DNA from 3 places in the Thermoanaerobacter ethanolicus JW 200 genome. Region 1 is predicted to be linked to each of the others. Evidence: riboswitches for the same ligand, from Rfam matches in the RefSeq annotation. Region 1 holds a riboswitch; each other region holds the start of a gene.

Region 1 (5,818 bases):
TAAGATGCCGCATCATGCCCAATCTCTCTTTGATTTACTATGCTTTTGTTGTGTTTATGTAAATATTCTATAGGGTCTTCCAATGTGAGAATATGACAAGTCCTTTTAGAGTTTATCCAATCCACCATCGCAGCCAGTGTAGTAGATTTACCACTGCCAGTAGGTCCTGTTACCAATATAAGCCCTCTTGCCTTTAAAGCTAAGTCTTTAAGCATTGGAGGAAGTCCCAATTCCTCTATTGTAGGTATTCTCAAAGCTACAGACCTTATTGCAAGGCTATAACTTCCCCTTTGTTTGTATACATTTATTCTAAACCTTCCTAATCCTGTAACTGAATAGGACAAATCAATATCTCCATTTTGTTCTAACTTTTTCAATTGCTCACTTGTCAATAAATCCTTAACTATTTCTTCAGTCTGCCCAGGGGTAAAAGGCTCCCCTTCTAATTTTTCTAAATAGCCATTAATTCTAAGAACTGGAGGTACTCCAACCGTTATATGCAAGTCTGAAGCTTTTCTTTCAACTACTAATTTTAAAAGTTCCTTTGTATCCATATCCCTCATTCCTCGTAAGTTAGTCTTATCATTTCATCAATTGTAGTTTTTCCTTGTAATACAAGTCTTTTAGCACTTTCTCGTAAAGTTTTCATGCCATTTTTTACAGCCTGAGCTCCAATAACATCAGAGGAAACCTTAGCATTTATAAGCTCTCTAATATCAGAAGTAACAGTCATTATCTCATATATAGGAATTCTTCCCCTATAGCCTGTTTTATTACAAACAGGGCACCCTCTCCCCTTGTATAAAGTAATGTCTTCATTTTCTGAAATTCCCAATAGCTCTTTTTCGCCTTTGGAAGCTTTATAAGAAATTCTACAGTTATCACATATTTTTCTCGCCAATCTCTGAGCAATAACCCCTACTACAGAAGAAGACACAAGATAAGGCTCTATACCCATATCTATAAGCCTAGTCACCGCTCCCGCCGCATCATTTGTATGCAAAGTGGAAAGGACTAAGTGCCCTGTTATGGCAGAGCGAATAGCTATCTCAGCAGTTTCAGTATCTCTAATTTCTCCAATCATAATTATATCAGGGTCTTGCCTCAAAATTGACCTAAGAGCAGTCGCAAAGGTAAGGCCTGCCTTTTCATTAACTTGTACCTGGTTTATTCCCTCAAGGGAATACTCAACAGGGTCCTCAACAGTTATTATATTAACATTGGGTTTGTTAAGCTCTCTCAGCATTGCATAAAGAGTGGTGGTTTTCCCACTACCTGTAGGACCAGTCAAAAGCACAATGCCATTAGGCCTTTTGATAAGTTTATCAAAGAGCACCAGATCCTCTTCTTCAAAACCTAATTGCTCCTTTGTCATTATAAAATTTTCCTTGTCTAAAAGCCTCAATACCAATTTCTCTCCAAAAACAGTGGGCAACGAAGAAACTCTTATGTCAATATTTTTACCACCTGTAGTAAAATCAAATCTGCCATCTTGAGGAAGTCTTCTTTCAGCGATGTTCATATTAGCCATAATTTTTACTCTTGTCACAACAGGGGCATGGGTACTTTTTATAGTCCTCATAGCTTCTGTTAATTGTCCATCTATCCTAAATCGAATTCTAAGGTCTTTTTCAGTAGGTTCAATGTGAATATCTGAAGCCTTATTTTTTATTGCCTGCTCAATTATAGAATTTACAAAGCGTACAGCAGGCGCGTTTTGTACTTCTTCAAGAATCTCATCTGGCAGCTCTTCTTGACTTTCACTTTGAAACTCCTTTTTAAAATCCTGTACTGCTTTTTCTGCCTGTTCTCTTCCGTAAATTCTATCTATGGCTTTTAAGATGCTTCCTTCAGAAGCAATTAAAGGCTTTACATTTTGTTTCGTAATGATTCTCACATCATCTAGTGCAAAAATATTCAGAGGGTCTGCCATTGCTACCAATATACCATCTTCATCTTTTTTTATAGGAATAATAGTATGTCTTTTAGCAACAGCTTCGGGAATTAATTTTGCCACATCTGGGTCAATATAGTATTTTTGCAAATCTACATGTGGAATACCTAATTGAAATTCTAAAGCCTCTAGTATTTGGCTTTCTGTAACATACCCCAATTTAATGAGAACTTTTCCTAACTTTTCTCCTGTTTTGCTCTGAACTTCTATTGCGTGCTTTAGTTGTTCTTCTGTTATAAGCCCTACCTCAACTAAAAGCTCTCCTAGCTTTTTTTTGGCCATAAAATATACCTCCAAAAATAATAAAGCCGACATAAGCCGGTTGCACTACTGTATCCGTGAGGCATAAAGTGCCCACATATAGCCTCACTTCATCTACTCTTTATAAAATATTCTACAAATTATGCGTAATTCCTTCTTTTAAATACATGTATACCAAATTTTTGTCGAAAAATTCCCCTGTCCACAACTTGAAAGAATAATTAGCTTGATTAAGTAGCATAAAAAGTCCATTAGAATACTTTATTCCATTCTTTTTCGCATGTTTTAAAAAAGTAGTTTCAAAAGGGTTGTAAATAAGGTCATATACAAATTTAGCTTTTGAAACCACTCTTTCGCTAACAGGTGAATCTTCCACATTTGGATACATTCCCATGCTTGTAGTATTAACAAGCATGGCTATTTCTGGTATTTCTTCTACTTCATTTATACTACAGTAATCGCACTGAACCTTAAATTCCCTTTTAATATATTCTGACAAATCTTTTGCTCTTTCAACACTTCTATTGGCAATTATTATCGAATCTATCCCTTTTAGAGCAAGAGCGACACAAACTGCCTTAGAAGCCCCACCAGCTCCTAAAACAACAGCTTTCCTCCCTTCAATTTTTTCTCCTACTTCTGTTAATGAGTCTATAAAGCCATAGACATCCGTATTATATCCTTTTAATATTCCTCCTTCATTGACTACAGTATTGACTGCGCCAATTTTTAATGCTTCTTCTGAGACCACATCTAGGTATTTAATTATTTTCTCTTTATGAGGTACAGTCACATTAAATCCTTTTATTCCTAAAGCTTTGGCTCCTTTTACTGCATCTTCAAGTTTTTCTGGCAAAACGTCAAAAGCAGTGTAGACACAATTTAAATTTAAAGACTTAAAAGCGTAGTTATGTATTAAAGGGGATAAACTATGTTCTACAGGATGACCTATAAGACCATACAATTTAGTACTTGAATTAATCTCCATATCTCTCAATCCTTTTAAGTACATGTCTTTCCGCCCTTCTCATAAGCTTAGTCCATCCTAATTCCTCTTTCGATAAAGGCTTTACTAAAATAGTATATAAGCCTGCTCTTTTTCCCCCAAAAATATCAGTAAATATTTGGTCTCCTATCAAAGCAGTCTCATTAGGCTTAGCATCTAAAATCTTTAAAGCCTTTTTAAAAGCTCCTTTTCTCGGTTTAATAGCCCAAGCTATTCCAGGTACACCAACTTTTTCTTTAAATTCATTCACTCGCCTTTTAGTGTTATTTGAAATAAGGCAAATTTTAAATCCTTCTTCTTTCATTTTTTCCAACCATTCGATAGTTTGTTTATCAGGAAATTTTGATTTTTGAGGTACCAATGTGTTGTCAATATCTAAGACAAGACTAGTAATTCCTTTTTCTTTTAAAAAATCCAAATCAATTTGATAAATATTTTCCACTATCATATCAGGAATCAACTTTTCATACATATGTTCACCTCATTTTGTTAAAATTATATAATAAAAAAAAATAAACTGTCAATACAAACAGTTTTACATGGAAAGCTCTTTAAAAAGCTTATTTAAAGCCTTCTTTTCAATCCTTGAGACATAGGAACGAGATATACCAAGCATCTTTGCTATTTCTCTTTGAGTCCTCACTTTCCCATTGTACAGACCATACCTCATTTCTATAATTAACCGTTCTCTATTTTTTAAAACGCTGTTCATTTTACTGTACAACTTTTTAATTTGAAGTTTTTTCTCCACTTGCTCTGATATTTCATCTTCCTCTGTGCCAAGTACATCCATCAAAGATATCTCATTGCCCTCTTTATCAACACCAATAGGATCCTGTAAAAAAATCTCTCCTTTCATCTTTTTTTCCGCTCGTATAGACATAAGTATTTCATTTTCTATACATCTAGCTGCATATGTGGCAAGATGTGTACCTTTAGAGGAATCAAAAGTAGAAATTGCTTTTATAAGCCCTATTGTTCCAATAGATATCAAGTCGTCTATATCTTTACCAGTTCCACTGTATTTTTTTACTACATGGGCTACCAATCTCAAGTTCCTCTCTATTAAAATATTCCTCGCTTCCTCATCACCGTTTCTATAAGCTTCTAAATATTTTTTTTCCTCTTCTGGAGTAAGTGGATTGGGAAAAGAGTTGGTGTTTGTCAAGTAACCAAGATTTAAGATTTCCTTTACAATTGATGCCAAAATTGCAACAACAACTTCCCACATTGCCGCCACCCCTTTTTTCAACATTACACATCTATTATATGAGGTTTATACAAAATGGTGCACGTACATCAATATTTCATTATTTCCTCCGCTATTTCTTTAAAAAGAGGGGCAGCTTTAGTTCCTCCAGTATCTCCATTTTTTACAAAAATCGAAATTGCATATTTAGGCTTATCAAAAGGAACAAAACCTGTAAACCAAGCATGATATATATTTAGCTCCTTGCTAACTTCAGCAGAACCTGTTTTACCAGCACTGCCATAGGTAGTCTCAGCCCTTTTTCCTGTCCCTTCTTGGTCAATAACCACTTCTCTCATCATTCCTTTTAAAATTTTGGCTGTTTTTTCGCTTATCACTCTGTAAGACTTTTTCTGAGACAATTTTTCAATTTCTTTCCCTTCTTCATCAACTATTGCAGTCACTAAACGTGGAACATTCCTAACACCGTTATTAGCTATTGTCGCTGCGATATCAGCTGCTTGAAGAGGCGTCATCAGCACATCTCCTTGCCCTATTGACAAATTCCCAATACCTGCTCCATAAGTATCAGACAATTTAGGCAATCTCCCTATTTGCTCAGGTATTGGCAGACCATCATCACTTTCTATTCCAAATTTTCTCGCCATCTCCAAAATATTTTTGGCCCCTGTTATTTGCCCAATCTTTATAAAAGTAGTATTGCAGGAAACTGCAAAACCTTTTACCATGTTTATTACTCCATGACTTTCTCCTTTGTAATCGTGAAATACTATTCCATTTATATCATAACTACCACTGCAATAAAAAGTATCCTGTAAATTCACTTTATTATATTCTAACGCTGCAGCAGCTATTACAATTTTAAAAATAGAGCCAGGTGGATACATTGAGACAGCTTTGTTTATAAATTCTTCGTTAGAGCTATTTAAATAAGCTTGAATATTATTTTGGTCAAAATTAGGCCTACTTGCCATTGCAAGTATATCACCTGTTTTTATATCTAATACCACTGCTGCTCCATCTACCATATTCTTGTCAAGAGCATCTTCTACTGACTTTTGTATGTGATAATCAAGAGTAGTTTTTACCCCCAAAACTTCTTTTCCAGAAGTTTTTAACCTTACTCCTAACCCTTTTATATAATCAGTATTATTCCCATCAGTAAACACTGCAATGCTATCTTCCCTTTTGCTATTTAAAATTTCATTAAAAGTATCTTCTAAACCCATCTTTTTCTCTCCTACATACCCTATTACATGTCTTGCTAAAGAATTTTGCGAATACCTTTGAGGCAAAGCTAACTTAAAAATGCCTATAGGTAATTTGTTGTTTGAGTTAAATTTAACTTCATATTCCACATAATCTTTTGCACTTTTTAAGGATTTTA
Region 2 (5,818 bases), 390 kb from region 1:
CATTGAATAAATTTATTTCCTATTACACTTCAAAGGATTTTGATGAAAATAAATTAGTTGTTCTTGCTTTAGAAGAAATAGAAAAAGCCAAAAATGACGGCTTTGAAACGATAGAAAAAGAGCAGGAAGAATTTTTGAATTCTTTTTGGAAAGATGCTGATGTAATCATAGAAGGAGATAAAGCTCTGCAGCAAGGCATACGCTTTAATGAATTTCATCTACTTCAATCTGTCGGAAGAGATGGAAAGACAAATATTGCAGCAAAAGGGCTGACTGGAGAAGGTTATGAAGGCCATTATTTTTGGGATTCTGATATCTATATAATGCCTTTCTTTCTTTATACAAAGCCTGAAATTGCAAAAGCTTTGGTAATGTACAGGTATAATCTTTTGGATGCAGCAAGATCCAGGGCAAAGGAATTAGGTCACAAAGGAGCTTTGTATCCTTGGAGAACGATAGATGGTCCTGAATGTTCTGCTTACTTTCCAGCTGGCACGGCACAGTATCACATAAATGCTGATATAGTTTATGCTTTGAAAAGATATGTAGAAGCGACGAATGACGTGGATTTTCTTTATGACTATGGCTGTGAAATAGTGTTTGAGACAGCAAGGTTTTGGGAAGATTTAGGGGCGTATATTCCTCTTAAAGACAATAAATTTTGCATAAACTGTGTAACTGGTCCAGATGAGTACACTGCATTGGTTGATAATAACGCCTATACTAATTACATGGCAAAGATGAATTTGGAATACGCTTATGATATTTCAAATAAAATGAAAAAAGAAGTGCCTGAGAAATACCAAAAAATTGCTTCTAAGTTAAATCTAAAAGATCAAGAAATTAATGCGTGGAAAAAAGCTGCTGACAATATGTACCTTCCTTATTCAAAAGAACTTGATATTATACCACAGGATGACAGCTTTTTGTATAAAGAAAGGATAACAGGGGATGAAATACCACAAGATCAATTTCCACTTTTGTTGCACTGGCATTACCTAAATATTTATAGATATCAAATATGTAAACAGCCTGATGTGTTGCTTTTGATGTTTTTACAGAGAGAAAAATTTACTAAAGATGAACTTAAAAAGAATTACGATTATTATGAACCTATTACCACTCACGACTCCTCCTTGTCGCCAGCTATATTTAGCATACTAGCCAATGAAATAGGATATACTGACAAAGCTTATAAATACTTTATGATGACTGCAAGAATGGATTTGGACGACTACAATGACAATGCTAAGGACGGAATTCATGCTGCTTCTATGGCGGGAACATGGAGCGCAGTTGTGAATGGTTTTGGTGGAATGAGGGTTTATACAAATGAACTGCATTTTGAGCCGAGATTGCCAAAAGAATGGAATTTGCTCTCTTTTAATGTGAGATACAAAGGTAGAAAAATAAATGTCAAATTAACCAAAGAAAGTGTTGTGTTTGCACTATTAGAAGGAGAGCCTATAGAAATCTACTGCTTTGACGAAAAAATTTTACTTGAAAAAGGAGAAAATAAAGTAGAAAGTCGCAAAAATTAAAGAAGTATGGAGCCAATCGGCACCATACTTCTTTAATTTTTATATATCGTTATTTGAAAGGGTGAGTGAACCGCCGCCCGTACTTAAATCAAAGTAATAATTTCCACTGCCTCTATATGAATATACTTTGATATAATAGGTTCCCGTTTGTGTTGGAATATATGTTATTGTTTCCTGCCTTTGTGTTCCAGTTGAACTTTTAACAAGAGTACCGGTGGGGTCATAGAGGTATATATCGAAATCAGGGTTATAGTTTGCCCAATCAGGTATTATGAAAGTTATTGCAATAGGATATGATGTGTCTGTCACGTTAAATGTCCAAATGTCACTGTAACGAGACCCAGGGAGTGAATCTTTAGCATAATAATGGTTTGGCACAGATATATTAGTTCCTGTGAAATTTCCAGCTGTTTTAATTGCTTCATATGCATCCAATCTTCCTACACCATAGTCAATGTTTTTGCTTGGAGGACCCCAACTTTTTGCAGTAGTCATTATTATATTTTTTACATCAAGTGGTGCAAGGCTTATATTTGCATTGAGCATAAGGGCTACTGTACCTGCTACAAAAGGTGTTGCCATGCTTGTGCCACTGTATGTCACATAACCATTTATAGAGTTTGCTTTTGCGGCAGTTATATTGTATCCGGGTGCTGCAATGTCAGGTTTTATCCTTCCGTCAGCTGTGGGACCACGGCTGGAGAAGCTTGCAAGGTTGAATCCAAGTTCTCCTACATCCGCCATTGCTGCAACGGTTATGGCTTTTTCTGCTGCACCAGGTGATCCTATGGTGTACCTTGCAGGGCCTGAATTTCCAGCTGCAACTACTACTACAATTCCGCTATCTACGGCGCTGTTTACTGCTAATGAGGTAGAGTCAGTTCCATCAGAACTTGTAGAAGTGCCGAGGCTTAAATTTATAACTTTGATTCCGTATACATCTTTGTTTTGAACAGCCCAATCAATTCCTGCCGTTACAGTGCTCATACTTCCGCTTCCATTTGAATCGAGTACTTTTATTCCTACCAAAGCTGCACCAGGAGCAACACCTGTATAAAGGTTGTTCCCTGTCCCAGTGCCTGCCGCAATGCTTGCTACATGAGTTCCATGTCCATTATCATCGTAAGGGGTAGTTTTACCGTTTACAAAATCTTGCCATCCTATTATTTTGCCACCAGCAAGGTCAACATGGGATCCATCAATACCTGTATCAATAACTGCTATTACTATATCATTCTTGGAGTAAGAGGAAGGATTACCATCTTTGTCTCCAGTTACGCCAAAGTCACTTCTCGCTTTTGTAACGCCAAACCATTTTGTTGCAGTGTCTAATGTCGCATATACAGGCTCGTCATACTCAATTTGCTTTACTATATCTAATTTTGACAAAGCGTTTATTTGTCCTTTAGTTAAAGTAGCAGCAACTCCTGGAATAATTTTGTATTTATGCTTTATATTAAACTTTCCAATGGATTTAGAAATATTTAATAGTTCGTTATCATCTATGTTTTTGTTGAAGGTTATTATGACAGGGAATTCCGCACTGTCAGGCTTATCAGTAAGCTTTGCTTCCAAGTTATCAAAGATTTTGTTTTTGTTAGAATCTTGCATCAAAACTTTTTGAATTTGAGGCGAGTAATTTTTTGTTGGAGAGTCGCCAGATAAGTTTGTTAAGTTGGGCTGAGCTTGGACTAATACTCCACTTAGCGACATTAAAGCTACAATTAACACAAAAGCCAGTAAAGCTTTTAATGTTTGTCGGTTCTTCATTTTTTCTTACCTCCTTAAAAATTTAATATTTTTTAAAATTTAAGTCAGCCCTTCTAGTCGCTAAGTGAAACTGTTTCTTTCTTCTATTCATCATCTCCTTTCTGTAAGATTTATTTTCTATAATAAAACTCAAGCAATTTTTATGCCAATTTACTGTATATAGACAAAATTAATAAAAGTTTTTAATGTGTATAATTTTTTATACACATTTTTGATACACAAAAGAATGCATAAAACACATACATTTAGAAATTAGTATAAATTTAACGAATTATGTAGAAAAAATCTTTTTTAAAAATAGAAGGAAAATTCATATTTATGTCGAAATAGTAATATAGGAAAATTAGATAAATTTTTGTTGAAAAAGGCAAACTCGTCGAAAGGCGGGGACGCAAAGCTACGGGTCTAATGCAACAGTTTTGCTATGATAGCCGGGCTACCAACATTTATATATAACCTCCTGCCTTTTGGTAGGAGGTTTATTAATTAAGGTGGTGTTTTATATGACTAATAAGGAAAAAATTTATAATATTATTGTAGAAAAAAGTAAAGAATTTGATATTCAAAATTTTTTGATAAGTAGAAAAGGTGGAATCACTACAGAAGAAGTAGCACAATTGCTAAAAATGGCTCGACCAAATGTGTCTTTTATTTTAAATCATCTTGTAAGAGAAGGGAAAATAGTTAAAATTATTTCAAAACCTGTGTATTATATTGAAAAAAATAGATTAGCTTATTTTTTAGGGAATAAGGTTAAGGAAGAAATGCTTCTAAAAGACTTAATTGATTTTTTAAACTTAAGGAAAGAAAAAGAATGTGCTTTTGAAAATATAATAGGACATGATGGCAGCCTCAAAGGACAAATAGAACAGGCCAAAGCAGCTGTATTATATCCTCCTTATGGGCTCCACACTCTTATCATAGGACCGCCTGGCTCTGGTAAATCTTTTTTCGCAGAGATGATGTACAAATTCAGTCTTCAAAATGGTAGGGTAGGACCTCTTGAAGTATTAAACTGTGCGGATTACTATAACAATCCTCAACTTCTTATGTCTCATTTGTTTGGACATGTTAAAGGAGCCTATACTGGAGCTGATGTAGATAAGATAGGTTTAGTCGAAAAAGCTGATAAAGGGATATTATTCCTTGACGAGGTTCACAGATTACCTCCAGAAGGCCAAGAAATGTTATTTTATCTTATTGACAAAGGAGTATATCGGAGATTAGGAGATACTGTTGAAAGAACGGCTAACTTAATGATTATAGCAGCTACTACAGAAAAACCTGATTCTTTTCTTTTAAAAACTTTTATGAGACGAATACCAGTTATCATCCAACTGCCATCTTTTGAGGGAAGGCCTCTAAACGAGAAAATTGAGATAATTGTTTACCTTTTTAAAGAAGAAGCCAAACGGCTAAACTTAAATATTATTGTACATCCAGAGTTAATTTCTTTACTTTTGTCTTTGCAGTATGAGGGAAATATTGGAGAATTAAAATCTATCATTCAATTGCTTTGTTCTAAAGCTTTTTTAATGAATTACGAAACGAAGAGAAATTTTTTAAAAATTGATCTTACTCTGTTGCCCTCCGTTTATTTTAATGTAGGGAAAAGTAAAACGATAAATTTTGATAAATTTTTAATCATTTCCTCTGAAATTGAAAGGGAAATAGACAAATATGATTTTTATGAGTTTATTGCTATGAAGTATAATGAGTTAAAAGAAAAAGGAATAGTAGAAATATTTGAAATTATGTTGGGTGATAATTTTGGGAAAAATGGGAATCATCCATAGATTAGTATATCTAAGAATATACCACTATAATATATCATTCTGGAGATATTTTTAATTAACGGAGAATTATCGGGAAATACAAAGGATGACAATATTGATGCGAGAGTTTATAATTGTAATCGAATTAACTCCTGCTATTGCGCAACAATAGAAAGGAGGAAACTCATGATGAAGAATAAAATTTTGAAAATTGCTGTAGCATATTTAATGATATTTATAATGCTATTTGGAGGAATTACTTCGGCATACGCTTACGACAAAATCCACGTTGTTTCAAAAGGTGAATCATTGTATTTAATAGCGAAATGGTATGGTAGTGATGTAAATAACATAAAACAGGCAAATGGGAATTGGAGCGATTTGATATATCCTGGTGAAAAATTAGTGGTGCCAGTAGATGAAAATAGTGCTTATTACAATTATCTTGTTGACAGATATTTAATCGCAAAAATGATTTATGCTGAAGCTCGTGGAGAAAGCTTTGAGGGTCAGGTCGCTGTAGGTGCGGTGATTTTGAATAGAGTAAAAAGCGGTATTTTCCCAAATACTGTAGCAGGAGTTATATATCAGCCAGATGCTTTTGAGTCTGTAACGAATGGTGAATTTTTCAATCACGAACCTGACCTTACAGCTTTTAAAGCAGCAGATGCAGCTTTAGCCGGATGGGACCCAACAGGAGGAGCCCTATACTTCTTCAATCCAGCTACTTCA
Region 3 (5,818 bases), 950 kb from region 1:
TACAATTGGATCCGTCTAAATAGTAACGGTAATAAAACCCGTGCTTTTTTAGTTTTACTTTACACTTGCAATCGGGATAAGGACATCTATCTGGTGGGGCAGGAAAATTGTAATCTTTACCTTTATGTAAATATCCTTCAATGTTATCAACATGGAAAATTATTTGCATAAGTAACCTCTCCAATTAAAATTAATGCTAAAGGAATCTGAAAAAATTTTTTTAAATTCCTTTAGCATTAATTTTATCACAAGATTATTTAATCTGAAAAATTTTATCGGTTTTGGGCTAAATTAATTTGAAAAATGACAACAGGGATTTTTCTACCACTACAATTAATCAAAAGTGGGTTACTGATATAACATATATTTATACTGTTAAGGACAAATGGTGTTACCTTGCGACAGTAATAGATCTTTATACCAAGAAAGTCATTGGCTATGCGTTTTCTAAAACGATGGATACAGAGCTTGCTATTCGTGCTGTAGAAAATGCCTATAATGCTCAAAAGCCACAGGAGGAGCTTATACTCCATAGTGATTTAGGTTCACAGTATACAAGCACCAAATTTCAAGAATATATATTATCCAAAGGCAACATAAAACACTCATTTAGTCACAAAGGATGCCCTTATGATAATGCATGTATAGAATCTTTTCATGCTTCTTTAAAAAAAAGAAGAAGTAAATTTAGCTACTTACCATGATTTTGATACTGCCAGACTTGCCATATTTGAGTATATTGAATCTTGGTATAATAGAAAGAGACTACATAGTAGTATAGGGTATATGACTCCGCAACAATTTGAGGATTTAATTAAAAAGTCAGCATAAAAATTTCGAGTTTTTGTGTCTACTATATTGACATAAATCCAATTCATTTGAGATATAGTTTTAGGAACATTGGAAAACAATGCTATAAACTTATTAATAAGTAAATTGACGATTAAAAATTCTGATTTTTTAAAATTTTTTTATTTGTGAAGAAGGAAAAACGATTTTTTTGTCGAATACGGTATTTTAGTGAGTAATAATGTAAAAATAAAACTTTTACTAACGAAGTATATGCCACTGCTTTGCTGTGTAGAAGTTATAATTTAAAAATATCTAAAAGATTTTAAAATAACTTCTAAAGAATGTAAATACATACTAAATATATTAAATAATATATTGAAAAAGGCAAGGGCGCAAAGCCACAGGTCTACAGTATGCAAATACTATGACGGCTGGGTTGCCAATTTGTAAATTTAAGTTTAAAACAGGCAATCCGAACAATTGCCTGTTTTGGTATATTAGGTTTCTATTTTTTAAGATAAGCGATAGTATAAAAAGTTATATGTAAAACATATGTTCATATGAATGATTTCCACCCTTTAGCAAAATTATAAAATGAGCCATTGAAATTTTACTAAACCTGGAATGAACGAGTTCTCAACCTTGACAGAAATTCAGGCGAAGATTTAAGAAGGTTTTCAAGAGAATAAAAATGAAAGTCCCAAAAATCAAGGTAGCAACAAGATAAAGACTACTTTAAGAGTAAAAACTTTTAACGGCACCCTAATAAGGGAGGTAAAAAAATGAAAAAAGTACTTATTGTTGATGATGCAACTTTTATGAGAATGATACTAAAAACTTTACTTAAAAAAAATGGATTTGAAGTGGTCGGAGAAGCTGAAAACGGTGTTGTTGCAATTGAAAAATATAAAGAATTGAAACCTGATATAGTAACAATGGACATTACAATGCCTGAAATGGATGGGGTGCAAGCATTAAAAGAAATAAGGGCTTTTGACCCTAATGCAAAAGTTGTTATGATTTCAGCTCTAGGACAGGAATTATATGTTAAGGAGGCTGTTATGTTTGGCGCAAAAGGTTTTATTGTAAAACCATTTAAAGAAGACTATGTTATTCAAACTTTGAGTAAATTATAACTTTAGGGGTACGTAAGGATAAAAAATATTTTTAGAAGGAGGTAACAATTTGAACGAGCTATTAGATATTCAATATGTTGTATATGAATTGGACAACGAAAGGTATGCATTAAAAATTAGCGATATTTATGAAATCATAAAAATGCAGAAAATTACTGTAGTTCATAACAGTAAACCATTTTTAGAAGGAGTCATAAATCTGCGTGGCAAAATTGTCCCTGTTGTTAATTTACATAAAAGATTTGGACTTAACAATTATTCGACTACTAAATCAACTCGTATAGTTGTATTAAAAAGCAGAGATGAAATGGTTGGCATAATAGTTGATAGAGTAAACCAAGTTATCAAATTTTCAGACGTTCAACCACCTCCTGAAATGGTTGCTGGAATTGATGGTAGCTATTTTGAAGGTATAGGAATTACTGATAGTGGTGTTGTTAGTATTTTAAAAATTGACAAGGTTCTTTACGAATAGAAGAAAGGGGGTGTAACATGGCTGGAATATATGATAATCCAGAGATGATAGGGGCATTTCTTGATGAGGTTGAAGAACAATTACAACTTCTCGAAGAAGGCATTTTAGAATTAGAACAAAATGGTGAAACACCAGAAGTAATACAAAAAATATTCCGAGTAGCCCATACACTCAAAGGTTCTTCATCAGCAATAGGGTTTGAAAAAATGAAGATTTTGACTCATGAAATGGAAAATGTATTAGATAAAATACGAAACCATCGCCTTAAAGCCACAAAACCAGTCATAAATATTCTTTTTCAATGCTTGGATAATTTGAGATTGCTAAAAAGAGACTTCTTATCTGACAGAAATGACATTAAAACAGATATATCTTCTGTTTTAGGTGAGTTAAATAAAGTACTCTCCGGTGAATATAATCAAAACGAAAATACCACAGAAAAAAAGGATATTATAGTTAAAAATATAGACCAAAGTAATGTAAATACAATATTTGCACTTGACATAAACCAGCAAATACAGATTGAACAAGCAATAAAAGCAGGATTAAATTGCTGGTTATGTGAAGTAAAAATTTCCAATGATAGCCTTATGAAATTGGCCCGTGTTTATTTAATATATAACTATTTTAATGAAATAGGGACTGTAATTGGAACTGAACCAAATATATTAGAAATTCAAGATGATGCCGAAATAAGCAAAGTTTCGTATCTTGTAATAACCCAACTAGATGCGAAGACAATTGAAACGAAAGCACATAATGAGCTGATGGATGTTGATAGTATAAAAGTCTATCCGTATGATACAGACGTGTTACAACATCAACTTGCTATAACAGAAAACAAAAAAGAAGAGCGCAACGACAGTATCTTAAACAAGGATAACGGCATTGAGAGGAAAATTAGTCAAACTGTTCGAGTAGACGTAGAGAAGCTTGAGAAAATGATGAATTTGGTAGGGGAGCTGGTAATTGAGCAAACAAGAATTGCTCAAGTTGGAAATGCATTACATAACCGATATACCTCAGATAATACGGTTGAAGAACTTTTGGAAATATCAAATCATGTTTCAAGAATAATTAGTGAGCTTCAAGAGGACGTCATGAAAACTCGGATGTTGCCAATTCAGCAATTGTTTAACCGTTTCCCACGCATGGTGAGAGATTTGTCTGAATCTTTAAACAAGGAAGTTGAATTGATTCTTGAGGGTGGAGAAACGGAAATGGATAGATCAATTATAGAAGATATAACTGATCCTTTAATCCACCTTATTAGAAATGCTATTGATCATGGAATTGAAACGCCAGAAAAGCGAGTAAAGGCTGGAAAAACTTCAAAAGGTGTTTTACGCATTAGTGCTTTTCACCAAGAAAATCATGTTGTGATTACAGTGGAAGATGATGGCCGTGGAATTGATTTAAAAAAAGTGAAAGAAACTGCTACAAAGAAGCAAATTCTTACAGCACAAGAAGCTGAATCTTTGTCTGAACATGAAATTATTAATCTTATTTTCTATACAGGTTTTTCAACTTCTCAAACGGTCACGGATATTTCAGGTCGTGGAGTAGGAATGGATATAGTACGAAGTCGTATAGACAAGTTAAATGGAATTATTGATATAGAGACAAAACAGGGAGAAGGTACAAAATTTATACTCAAGCTGCCTCTTACCTTAGCTATACTTACAGGGTTATTGGTCAAGATAAATAGAGAGACTTATGCAATTCCTATGAGTAATGTACTTGAAATAGTTCGAAAACCTGAAGACGAAATTGAATATGTAAAAGGGCAAGCGGTGGCTGTAATTAGGGGAAAAGTTCTGCCACTCATATGGCTTCATGATTACTTCAATATTTTGCGACCAGAAAGAAAGAAAAACATCTTTATAGTAGTCTTGGGAGTTGCTGAAAAGCGATTTGGCCTTGTGGTAGATGAATTGGTTGGTAATCAGGAAATTGTTGTTAAACCACTTGGCTCATATGTTGGTAAAGTAGAAGGTTTTTCAGGAGCAACAATTTTAGGTGATGGGAGTGTAGCCTGTATATTAGATGTGGTAGGAATCGCAAAGATGGTGGGCAGCAAAAGAGTTTCCAAGATAGATTTTGAACAGTCAGAAAAATAACATGTATAAAACTTAATAAACAAATAAGGAGGAAATAGTTTATGGGATTCAAAAAAAGTATAGCTATGAAATTCATTGAGAGTTCAGGACTTTCCAAAAATGTGCATATAGCAATAAATTCTGCTAAAGCGTTTGATGAAAAAATGGGATATTTATCTAATATTACGGAACAGATTGCAAAAATAACAATTGAGCAATTTTCTGATATCAAATCTACTAATAGTATGGCAGAAGAATTATCAAATTCAATTGATAGTGTAACAAAAAATGTGGAACAATTAACAAAAGTCATAGAGTACTCAAATAGTTCAATAGGGGAAATAGCTACCAGTGTTCAGCAGGTATCAGGGAACGCAGAGATTACAGCAAGTGCTGTAGAAGAAATATCGGCTTCGATTGAAGAGATGGGGAAATCTATAAAAGGGGTAGCAGGTAATGCAGAAAGTTTAAATGGCTCTGCTGAAGAAGCAGCAGCAGCGATACAAGAGATGATTGCATCTATAAATCAGGTATCAGGGAACGCAGAGATTACAGCAAGTGCTGTAGAAGAAATATCGGCTTCGATTGAAGAGATGGGGAAATCTATAAAAGGGGTAGCAGGTAATGCAGAAAGTTTAAAGGGCTCTGCTGAAGAAGCAGCAGCAGCGATACAAGAGATGATTGCATCTATAAATCAGGTATCAGGGAACGCAGAGATTACAGCAAGTGCTGTAGAAGAAATATCGGCTTCGATTGAAGAGATGGGGAAATCTATAAAAGGGGTAGCAGGTAATGCAGAAAGTTTAAAGGGCTCTGCTGAAGAAGCAGCAGCAGCGATACAAGAGATGATTGCATCTATAAATCAGGTATCAGGGAACGCAGAGATTACAGCAAGTGCTGTAGAAGAAATATCGGCTTCGATTGAAGAGATGGGGAAGTCCATAAAAGGGGTAGCAGGTAATGCAGAAAGTTTAAAGGGCTCTGCTGAAGAAGCAGCAGCAGCGATACAAGAGATGATTGCATCTATAAATCAGGTATCAGGGAACGCAGAGATTACAGCAAGTGCTGTAGAAGAAATATCGGCTTCGATTGAAGAGATGGGGAAATCTATAAAAGGAGTAGCAGGTAATGCAGAACAACTGCAAAACTCAGCATTAGAAACATATGGCATTATTGAAAACATGGTTTCTTCAATAAATCAAGTTGCTAATAATGCTCAAAATATTAATAAACTAAGTGATACGTTGCAAAACGAAGCAAAAATCGGACAAAAAGCAGTAGATGATACTCTTTCTGCAATTAAAGAAATATCATCG

The links. A riboswitch is a leader RNA that binds a small molecule or an ion and turns the genes downstream of it on or off. The one in region 1 is predicted to bind cyclic di-GMP.
Region 2: another riboswitch for cyclic di-GMP. It lies ahead of EB239_RS06715 (sigma 54-interacting transcriptional regulator); the one in region 1 lies ahead of gspE (type II secretion system ATPase GspE).
Region 3: another riboswitch for cyclic di-GMP. It lies ahead of EB239_RS13445 (response regulator); the one in region 1 lies ahead of gspE (type II secretion system ATPase GspE).

The regions. Positions count from the first base shown of each region.
Region 1 covers NZ_CP033580.1:1,759,093-1,764,910, reverse strand. Annotated here, with positions in the region: gene EB239_RS08770 (type IV pilus twitching motility protein PilT) at 1-554, opposite strand, end outside; gene gspE (type II secretion system ATPase GspE) at 560-2,236, opposite strand; cyclic di-GMP riboswitch class II at 2,263-2,345, opposite strand; gene aroE (shikimate dehydrogenase) at 2,349-3,203, opposite strand; gene EB239_RS08755 (YqeG family HAD IIIA-type phosphatase) at 3,193-3,693, opposite strand; gene sigK (RNA polymerase sporulation sigma factor SigK) at 3,757-4,452, opposite strand; gene EB239_RS08745 (peptidoglycan D,D-transpeptidase FtsI family protein) at 4,521-5,818, opposite strand, start outside.
Region 2 covers NZ_CP033580.1:1,366,226-1,372,043, forward strand. Annotated here, with positions in the region: gene EB239_RS06705 (glycoside hydrolase family 65 protein) at 1-1,541, shown strand, start outside; gene EB239_RS06710 (S8 family serine peptidase) at 1,581-3,311, opposite strand; cyclic di-GMP riboswitch class I at 3,668-3,755, shown strand; gene EB239_RS06715 (sigma 54-interacting transcriptional regulator) at 3,815-5,107, shown strand; gene EB239_RS06720 (cell wall hydrolase) at 5,276-5,818, shown strand, end outside.
Region 3 covers NZ_CP033580.1:2,706,640-2,712,457, reverse strand. Annotated here, with positions in the region: gene EB239_RS13460 (DUF6431 domain-containing protein) at 1-169, opposite strand, end outside; partial or broken gene EB239_RS13455 (IS3 family transposase) at 312-831, shown strand; cyclic di-GMP riboswitch class I at 1,166-1,236, shown strand; gene EB239_RS13445 (response regulator) at 1,575-1,928, shown strand; gene EB239_RS13440 (chemotaxis protein CheW) at 1,978-2,403, shown strand; gene EB239_RS13435 (chemotaxis protein CheA) at 2,421-4,523, shown strand; gene EB239_RS15395 (methyl-accepting chemotaxis protein) at 4,565-5,818, shown strand, end outside.